3 regions of the Streptomyces sp. NBC_00287 genome follow, and region 3 is predicted to be linked to each of the others. Evidence: riboswitches for the same ligand, from Rfam matches in the RefSeq annotation. Region 3 holds a riboswitch; each other region holds the start of a gene.
What was found. A riboswitch is a leader RNA that binds a small molecule or an ion and turns the genes downstream of it on or off. The one in region 3 is predicted to bind cyclic di-AMP.
Positions count from the first base shown of each region.

Region 1: linked by a shared signal. The riboswitch ahead of OHT76_RS31670 (M23 family metallopeptidase) and the one ahead of OHT76_RS25500 (transglycosylase SLT domain-containing protein) in region 3 are both predicted to bind cyclic di-AMP.
Region 2: linked by a shared signal. The riboswitch ahead of OHT76_RS20675 (M23 family metallopeptidase) and the one ahead of OHT76_RS25500 (transglycosylase SLT domain-containing protein) in region 3 are both predicted to bind cyclic di-AMP.

Region 1 is NZ_CP108053.1:6,933,457-6,936,721, reverse strand. Features, by position in the region: gene OHT76_RS31680 (HPr family phosphocarrier protein) at 1-146, shown strand, start outside; gene OHT76_RS31675 (GntR family transcriptional regulator) at 284-970, opposite strand; gene OHT76_RS31670 (M23 family metallopeptidase) at 1,158-1,922, opposite strand; cyclic di-AMP (ydaO/yuaA leader) riboswitch at 1,936-2,098, opposite strand; gene OHT76_RS31665 (M16 family metallopeptidase) at 2,313-3,265, opposite strand, start outside.
Region 2 is NZ_CP108053.1:4,563,348-4,566,612, forward strand. Features, by position in the region: gene OHT76_RS20670 (PrsW family intramembrane metalloprotease) at 1-640, shown strand, start outside; gene OHT76_RS20675 (M23 family metallopeptidase) at 725-1,753, opposite strand; cyclic di-AMP (ydaO/yuaA leader) riboswitch at 1,765-1,922, opposite strand; gene OHT76_RS20680 (PP2C family protein-serine/threonine phosphatase) at 2,153-3,250, opposite strand.
Region 3 is NZ_CP108053.1:5,579,481-5,582,745, forward strand. Features, by position in the region: gene OHT76_RS25495 (HAD family hydrolase) at 1-605, shown strand, start outside; gene OHT76_RS25500 (transglycosylase SLT domain-containing protein) at 618-1,091, opposite strand; cyclic di-AMP (ydaO/yuaA leader) riboswitch at 1,095-1,277, opposite strand; gene OHT76_RS25505 (CocE/NonD family hydrolase) at 1,548-3,265, opposite strand, start outside.

The sequences.
Region 1 (3,265 bases), 1.4 Mb from region 3:
CCTCCATGCTGGCTGTTCTGGGCCTGGGCGCCCAGGGCAACGAGGAGATCGTGCTCGCCTCCGACGCCGAGGGTGCGGACGCCGCCCTCGACCGTCTGGCGAAGCTGGTCTCCGAGGGTCTCGAAGAGCTCCCCGAGACCGTCTGAGTAATTGCCGGGCGCGGCACTCGCCGCTTCCCCGAAGGGCTCGTCCGAATTACCGGGCGGGCCCTTCGCATTTTCCACTTCCGGGCAGCGAAAATAGTCCCCCGGGAATTACACCCTCTTTGTATACGGTGCGCATGTTAATGCCGCAGGCCCGACATGTTTACGGGATGTTGCGAATTCCTCACACGCTCCCCGCCGGAGGGGAACCGCAGCCGGTGCGTACCGCTGGAGCGCTCGGTGTGCACGGCGGTGATCGCCCGCGCGCGCTCGCTGTCCCCGCGCGCCACCGCGTCCACGATCGCCCCGTGCTCGACCCAGGCCTCCGCGGGGCTGGCCGACGCCTCCACCGCGTACATCCAGGCGATCTTGTGCCGCAGCTGGGTCAGCATCGAGGTCAGGGCGGGGCTGCCGGAGGCCTGGGCCAGCGTCTCGTGGAACCAGCCGCCCAGGGAGCGCAGATCCTCGCTGTTGCCCCTTCTGGCCCGCTCCTGACCGAGCCTCACCAGACCGCGCAGCACCTTCAGATGCGCCTCGGTGCGCCGCTGGGCGGCCCGGGCGGCGCCGAGCGGCTCCAGCAGCGAGCGCATCTCCAGCAGGTCACCGGCTTCCTGCTCGGTCGGTTCCGCGACGCACGCGCCCGCGTGCCGCCGGGTCACCACGAAGCCCTCCGCCTCCAGCGTGCGCAGGGCCTCCCGGACGGGGACGCGCGAGACGCCGTAGCGGCGCGCGAGCAGTTCCTCGGTGAGTCGGCTGCCGCGCTCGTAGACACCGGCGACGATGTCGTCCCGGATCGCCGTGCATACCGAGTGCGCCGGAATACGCATGACCGACCTCCGCTTTAATCCCCGTGAAACGTCGACGACGGACGTGTGTTCAGTGACTCTATTGCAGTGAGCCGGAATTTCCGATGGCGGGCCGGAATCCATGGATATTTTTTGGACAACGGGGCCCCGTAAACACCGAAAAACCCCGGCTCGGGGAGCCGGGGTCTCGGAAGCGTGGCGGGTGTCGTCAGACGTTCACGCCGTGCGAGCGGAGGTAGGCGGCGGGGTCGATGTCCGAGCCGTACTCCGCGGTCGTACGGGCCTCGAAGTGCAGATGCGCCCCGGTGACGTTGCCGGTGGCGCCGGAGAGGCCTATCTGCTGGCCCGGGGTGACGCTCTGGCCCACCGAGACGGCGATGGACGACAGGTGGCCGTACTGGGTGTACGTGCCGTCGTGCATCTTGATGACGATCTGGTTGCCGTACGCCCCGCCCCAGCCGGCCTCGACGACGGTGCCCATGCCGACCGAGCGGACGGAGGTGCCGCTGGAGGCGTGGAAGTCGATGCCGGTGTGGCTGCCGGAGGACCAGACGGCGCCGCCGGCCTGGTAGCTCGTCGACACGTAGGAGCCGGAGATCGGGGAGACGAAGGTGTTCAGGCGCTTGCGCTCGGCCTCGCGGGCGGCGCGCTCCTTGGCCTCGCGCGCCTTCTTGGCCGCCTCGGCGGCCTCCTTGCGCGCGGCCTCCTCGGCCTTCTTCTTCGCCGCCGCCTCGTCGGCCGCCTGCTGCTGGGCTACAGCCTGGGCGTCGATCTGTTCGGCGACCGAGTCGCCGATGGTGATGACGGGGGTGAGACCGGTCTGCTCGGCGGCGGCCTCGGCGGCGAGCGCGGGGCTCGCGAGGGTGCCGACGACGCCGGTGGTGGTGAGGGCCGCGACGCCCGCCGCGCGGGCGGTGGTGCGCTGCATCCTGCTGGGACGACGGTGCTTCCCGGTGGCGCGCGTGAACGCCATGAAGTGGCTGGTCCTTTCCTTCCTTCTCGCCTACCGGGTTAGCTGACGGGTTCGGAGCAGGAAGGTCTCCTACGGCCGCCCTCGCTCACACGCGGGCGTCCGATTCACCCCAGGGACTTGGGTGGGTCCCCGGCTCCCCTGGCTCGCGCCGTACGGGGACTCGGCGATGACTGTCCGGTGCCGCGGATGCGGCGCACTGCCTGACGGACAGCCCGGACGACGCTAAACGGGACAACTTTCAATCCCCAAACGGATCGCGGCTTTTGTAGCGCATGCCACAGGTCAGACAGGCAACCTCTCCCTCAATTCGGACATAAAGGGGCCCTGGTGACGCTTCCATCACCAGGGCCCCACACGCGCGTGGCCGCGCGTTCACATCCGAGGGTGTGTCTACTCGGCTGTCACGACGGTGACTTCACCGATTCCGAGGGCCTCGACGGCCTCCTTGATCTGCGCCGCGTCACCGACCAGAACGGTCACCAGACGGTCCATCGGGAAGGCGCTCACGACGGCCGCGGTGGCCTCCACGGTGCCGGTCGCGGCGAGCCGGCGGTACAGCGTGGCCTGGTAGTCGTCGGGCAGGTGCTGCTCGACCTGGTCGGCCAGGGTGCTCGCCACTGCGGCGGCCGTCTCGTACTTCAGCGGCGCCACCCCGACGAGGTTCTGTACGGCGACGTCCCGCTCGGCGTCGGTGAGCCCGCCCTCGGCGAGGGTGCGCAGCACCTTCCACAGGTCCTCGAGGGCGGGACCGGTGTTGGGGGTGTCGACGGAGCCGCTGATGGCGAGCATCGCGGCGCCGGTGCCGTCGGGGGCGGAGCGCAGGACCTGCCCGAAGGAGCGCACGCCGTAGGTGTAGCCCTTCTCCTCGCGCAGGACGCGGTCCAGGCGGGAGGTGAGGGTGCCGCCGAGGCAGTACGTGCCGAGGACCTGCGCGGGCCACACACGGTCGTGCCGGTCGGGGCCGACGCGGCCGATCAGCAGCTGCGTCTGGACGGCTCCGGGGCGGTCCACGATGACGACGCGGCCGGTGTCGTCGGCGGTGACCGGGGGCACGGGCCGCGGCTCGGCCGAGGAGCCGGTCCAGGAGCCGAGGGTGTCGGCGAGGAGGGCGTCGAGGTCGGTGCCGGTGAGGTCGCCGACGACCACGGCGGTGGCCGTGGCGGGGCGGACGTGCCGCTCGTAGAAGGCGCGTACGGCCCCGGAGTCGATGGCCGCGACCGTCTCCTCGGTGCCCTGGCGCGGGCGCGACATGCGCGCGGCCGCCGGGAACAGCTGCTTGTAGATCTCCTTGGCGGCGCGCCGGGAGGGGTTTGCCAGCTCGTGCGGGATCTCGTCGAGACGGT
Region 2 (3,265 bases), 1.0 Mb from region 3:
CGGCGACCGCCAGCGCTGGCGGCGCGTCCTGCTGCCGCTGTCCGGACTGCTGCTCGCGATGGGCATGCACGCGATGTGGAACGGCTCGTCGGCCTTCGGTCCGTACGGCTTCTTCGCGGTGTACGCGGCGATCATGGTGCCCGCGTTCGGGCTGCTGACCTGGCTGGTGATCTGGACCCGCCAGCGCGAGCTGCGCACCGTCCGCGAGGAACTGCCCGCCTATGCCGTCGCAGGCTGGCTCACCCCGGGCGAGCCCTTCGCGCTGGGCTCGATGCGGGCGCGGCGCCTGGCGCGGCAGTACGCCCGCCGCCACGCCGGGAAGCAGGCGGCGCGGCAGGTGGCGCAGTACGAGGCGTACGCGACCTCGCTCGCGTTCCTGCGGCACCGGGGGCGCCGGGGTCGCGCGGGCGCCGACTTCGTCGTACGGGAACAAGAGCTGTTGCAGGAGCTGTGGCGGCGCCGGGAGGTGGCCCGTCCGGCCCTCGACCATGCCGCCCGTGCCACGGCCCCGCCGGTGCCGGTGGTGGCGGCGCCGTGGCCGATGTACGGGGCGTATGGGCATCCGGCCCAGCCGACGTACCAGCCCTATCCGGCGTACCCGGCGGGACCGTACTCGGCGTACAACCCGTACCGGACGTAAGAAGAGTCCCGGACGCCAAAAACCGGCAGCCCTGACGTCGGGGGGTCGTCGTCAGGACCGCCGGGGTTCACACGGGGAACCGGCTCAGGGGGTGAGGCCCTTGCTGCGCAGCCACGCGAGCGGGTCGATGCCGGAGGAGGAGCCCTCGGGGTGGACCTCCATGTGCAGGTGCGCGCCGGTCACATTGCCGGTCGCGCCCACGCGGCCGATGACGTCCCCGGTGGTGACCTGCTGCCCGACGCTGACGCTGATCGAGGACTGGTGGGCGTACCAGATCTCGGTGCCGTCCTCCAGGGTGAGCACGGTCTTGTAGCCGTACGACCCGTCCCAGCCGGCGGAGGTGATCGTGCCGGTGTGGACCGCCTTGATCAGCGTGCCCGTGGGAGCGGCGAAGTCGAGGCCGGTGTGGTACCCGGAGGACCACAGCGAGCCGGCCTGACCGAAGGTCGAGGTGATGGTGTACGACGACGTCGGCAGCGCGAACTGCTTGGCCAGCGCGGCCAGGCGCTCGGCCTCGGCCTTCTCGCGGGCCTCCTGCTCGGCCTTTTCCTTGGCGGCGGCGGCCTTGGCCTCCGCCTCCTTCTCGGCCTTGGCTGCGGCTTCCGCGGCGGCCTTCTCGGCGGCAGCGGCGGCGGCAGCGGCGGCCTTGGTGTCGACCTGGTCCTGCTGCTGCTCGGCCTGGGCCATGATCCGGGCGCGAAGCGCCTCACCGGCGTCCGAGGTGCCCGTCTCGGTGTCGGTGGTGGTGATGCCGACGCTGCTGAGCGGGGTGCTCGAGGTCTCGGGCGCCTCCTCCGCGGTGTCGTCGGAGATCAGCGGCAGGTCGGGCATGGTGATCGCGACCGGCGGCTTGCCGGACTGCGCGCTGGCCATGCCGCCCGCGCCGACGGCGGCTATGACACCGACGCCGAGAACCGTGGAGCTGCGGGCGAGTCCGCCGCCGCGCTGCTTGGAGACGCGGTGCCGGCCGCGAACCGGGCGAATGGATTCCGCGGTGGGGTTCCATTCCTCCCAGGGGCCCTCGTCGGTGCGTTGGCTGCCGTAGCCGTAGGCCTCGTCATTGCGCTGGCTCGGCACGAACGGGGCCTCGGGGGCAGGCCGGTTTGACGCCACGTGGGCGTGCTCCTTTCCTTCCTTCTCGCCTACCGGGTTAGCTGACGGGTTCGGAGCAGGAAGGTCTCCTACGCGCGTATATCTGCCGTATCTGCACGGCGGATTACGCCCGATTCACCCCAAGTTGGTGGTTCCCCGGTTCCCTTACGGGATTCGGCGCGTGCGCACGGAGCCGACTCTTGTGACGGCTGGGACGACCGCGCTGCGTTATCGAACGTTAATAGACGCGGGGCGCGGATTCCAAGCCGTTCGGCTTGATCATTAACGATTCCGGCCTGGACTTTCGGGTCACGAGGGGTCTAAATCGGGCGAGTTGACCAAGCCTCATGTGCCACACAGGTATTGACGGTATGTCAGTTGTTATGCGGAGGGCTCCCGACCGATCACCCCCGGTAACAATCAGGGTCTTCGTACGGCGAGCAGGGCCATGTCGTCCGTCATCCCGCCCCCGCAGTACACGCGCACGTCCTCGGCGAGGGCCCGGATCAGGATGCCCGGATCGCCGAAGGCACGGCCGGCCAGCCGGGTCTGCGGGTCGTAGAAGACGCCGTGCGCGTCGCGGGCCTCGGAGAGGCCGTCGGTGTGCAGGAGCAGGGTGGTGCCGGGCGGGAAGGGGACCTCGTCGGCGCGGTCGGGCCAGCTGCCGAGGTCGCTCATGCCGAGCGGGAGGGCGGGCTCGCGGGCCGGCAGCGGGCGCACGGTGCCGTCGGGGTACAGCAACAGCGGGGGCGGATGGCCGCGGTTGACGACGCGCACGACCCCGTCGCCGTGCGGGAGTTCGGCGAGTACGGCAGTGGTGAACCCCTCGACGGCCTCGATCCCGTCACGCCGCGAGCCCTCCCGGGCCAGCGCCCGCTCGAGCCGCTGCGCGACCACCTCCAGGCTCGCCTCCTGCTCGGCGGCCTCCCGGAAGGCCCCGATGACGACGGCCACGGCCGCGACGGCCCCCATCCCCTTGCCGCGCACATCGCCCACGACAAGCCGCACGCCGTACGCGCTGTCCTGCACGGCGTACAGATCGCCGCCGATGAAAGCGTCGGCCTGCGCCGCCTCGTAGCGCGCGGCGATCTCGTAGCCGCCGATCCGCTCCAGCGGCTCGGGCAGGACGGCGCGCTGGGTCGCCACGGCGATCTCGCGCTGCGAGGCGAGCCGCAGGTCGCCGCGGCGCACGACACGGTTGAGTACGGCGGCCAGGACGGCGACGGTGACCACGGTGACCACCTCGGTGACCGTGTCCGCGTCCATGCCGAAGCCCAGCCGGACGTGGACGCCGTAGGTGGCGAGCAGCGCCACGACTCCCGTGATGACGGTGCCGCTCAGCCCGTAGAAGGGCGCGGCGACCAGGGGTGCGGCGGTGAAGAAGGGGATCGCAGTGAATCCGCGCGGGGTGACGAAGTCGTAGAGGATCCCGCCCGCGATCAGCAGCGGCGGGAGCAGGAGGACGAGGGTGCGTGCGGGCGGGACGTGCCGTGTCTCGTCCGCGCCTCCAGCCCGCACTGCCCGCCTCCCACC
Region 3 (3,265 bases):
TGTGCGGGCAGGGCGCGCAGGTGTACGACGCCGGGGCGGACCGCCTGCTGTGGTCCGTCACCCTGGACCGGGAGTTGGCGGAGACCGCGCTCGGCAAGATCGAGGCCGAGGTGGGGCAGGTGTACGCGGCGGTCGACCAGGACGGCGTCGACGGGCTCACGCTGATCGAGCCCGGCTACCTGATGCCGCACCCCACCCTGCCCGCGGTGCGGGTCGGGCGGCGCGACGACCTGTGGTGCGAGCCGATCAGCAAGGTGCTGCTGCGCCATCCCGAGCTGTCCGACGACCAGTTGGCGGCGACGGCGCGCTCGGTGGTGGGTTCGCTGGCGACGGTCACCATGTCGGGCCCCGGGACCGTCGAACTTCAGCCATGCGGCATCACCAAGGCGACGGGTCTGGCGCTGGCGGCCCGGCATCTGGGGCTCGGCCCGCGGGAGACCATCGCCTTCGGCGACATGCCCAACGACATCCCGATGTTCGACTGGGCGGCCCACGGTGTCGCGATGGCCAATGCCCACCCCGAACTCAAGGCGGTGGCCGACGAGATCACCCTGTCGAACGAGGACGACGGCATCGCCGTCGTCCTCGAAAGACTCTTCCGGTAGCCATGGAAAGGCTCAGTACGCCCCGAAGACGTTGTCGATCGAGCCGTACCGCTGAGACGCGTAGTTGCAGGCGGCGGTGATGTTCGCGACCGGGTCGTAGGGGTCGTACGAGGTGCCGGAGACGTGGTACGCCTGGAAGGTCGGGTCGATCACCTGGAGCAGGCCCTTGGACGGGGTGCCGGCGGCGGCGTTGGAGTCCCAGTTGTTGATCGCGTACTGGTTGCCCGAGGACTCCCGCATGATGTTGCGGTAGATGCCGTCGTACGAGCCGGGGATGCCGTTCTGCGCCATGACCTGGAGGGACGCGCGGATCCAGCCGTCCAGGTTGTTGGCGTACCCGAGCGAGGCGGCGGTGGTGACGGTCGGGGTGGCCGCCGAGGCGCTGGTCGCGCCGATGAGCGGGAGCGCCAGTACGGCGGCGCCGGTGCCGAGGACGGCGAGCTTGCGGGCGAGGCGGGTACGACGGTGCTGAGCGGCAGCAGGCATGGCGAAGTTCCTCTCCGGCGCCTGCGAGGTGAGCTGTCGGGTTCGGGCGGGAGCTGCCCGGCCGCGCACCGTGAAGGGCACGCGACTTCACCCCGAGCCGTACCGACGCGTCCGAAGACGTCCGGCACGGCGACTTACCTGGGTCCCCCGCTCCTGCCGTACGAAGAATCTCGGTGGAGCCGGACGGCGGCAGGATTAGGCGTCCGCCCGACAGGCCGGGAACGTATGCGAGAGCACATGTCCGAAACAAGTAGCGGATTCACATATCCAGCACTTTGATCTTCGTTCGAGTGGCAGACGGGGCTGGGGTCTTTGCGGTCGCCAAGGCTCAACTGGCGGCCTTCAAGCGGGTGTCGAGGGAAGCCTGTGGGGTGCCTGTGGGTATACGCGCGTGAGCCAAGTCACGCGCAAGTGCAAGATAGCTTAAATCGGTCAATCGACCCCAATGGGCCCGTATCAACCCGCCGTTCGCGGAATCCGCTTCTCCCATGTCCGATGGAAGACCACTTCGCCACCATCCGTGCAAATCACCTCATTCGAGGCGATGAAGTCCTTCGCATCGCACGTGATCTCGGAGCGGGTCCGCACACTCGTGTCCCAGGCCAGCTCCGGACGGTGCAGCCGGATCGTCCAGTCCGAGCGGGCGCGGGCCGACAAGGGGTCGGTGGACCGGATCGTGTACGTCTCCAGCGCGTCCTCGGTGAACTCCAGGCCGTCGGGGTACACGCGCGTGCCGCCGTACCGCGGATCGACCTCAAGCCGCCACTCGTCCTTGGCCACGTCACGGGTGACCAGCCGCTCGGGGCGCGGCTCGTCCAGCGTCACCGGGTAGCTCACGCCGAGGGGCTCGGCCTGTTCCGGCTCCTCGAAGGCGATGTCGAAGGCGATGTCGAAGGCGATGTCGAAGGCAGTGTCGAAGGCGACGTCCGTCCCGGAAGACGCCCCACGCGCGCGTACCGGCAGTTCCAGAAAGCTCCCCGCCGGATCCAGCGTGAACCCCGCCCCCGACTCCGCCTGCGGCCAGACCCACGGCCAGTACGCCGACGACACCGCGAGCCGGATGCGATGCCCGGCCGGGAGGGCGTGCCCGATGCCGTTCAGCTCGAACTCGACGTCCTGCGTGGCGCCCGGCTCCCACGGCACCACCCGGTCGCGGCCGTGGCGCGCGGAGAGGTTCAGCACGCCCCGCGCGACCAGGGTCGAGGAGCCGTCGGGGGCGACATCGCAGACCCGCGCGATCACCTGCCCGCGCGGCACCTCCGAGGTGAGCCGCAGCCGCACCTTCGGCCGCCCCAGCACCCAGGTCTCCTCGCCCACCGCGAACTCGAAGCAGGCCGAGCGCCCGTCCTCCTCCCGCTGGTCCGGCGGCAGATCGGCGTCGTTCCCGAACGGGAAGAAGCGGCCGGCGTCCACGCCGGTGTGCATGGGGGACCGTACGAGCACGGGGGCGCCCTGGAGGGCGTACGTCACGTTCGTGATGTGAGGGGAGGGCCAGGCCGGCTCGCCGACCCAGCGGCCGGGCAGGGTGTCGTAGACCGTGGCGGGCGGGTGGGAGTCACTGACGTAGGCCCGTAGGAGGGGCTCGGGGAGGGTGCCCTTGCCCTTCAGCCAGTGGTCCCACCAGCGCAGGGTCTCCTGGAGGAAGCCGATCGCCGGTCCTGGCGGCAGGCCGCGGTCGGGGTACTGGTGGGACCAGGGGCCGATCAGCCCCCGGACGCGGTCGGCGGGCAGGTGTTCGACGAGTCGGAGCACGGTGTCGCGGTACGGGTCGTGCCAGCCGCCCACCGCCAGCACGGCGGCCTCGATCGCGCCGTAGTCCTCGCACACGCTGCCGTGGCGCCAGTAGTCGTCCCGGGTCTGGTGGGTCAGCCAGGTGTGCAGGAACGGTTCCACGGCCTCCAGGCGCTTGAGCCAAAGGTCCCGCCAGGCGTCCCCGGCGTAGAGCGGATCGGGCGGCCGGGAGACGAAGGCGAGCATCGTGGCCGCCCAGGCGTGCATGTCCACCGCGAGGACGGAACCTCCCGTGTAGTGCACGTCGTTGTCATAGCGATCGTCGGTGGAGCAGACCGTGACGATCGCCTTGAGCGGCTCGGGCGCGAGGGCCGCGATCTGGAGGGAGTTGAAGCCGCCCCAGGAGATGCCGAACATACCGACCTTGCCGTCGCACCAGGGCT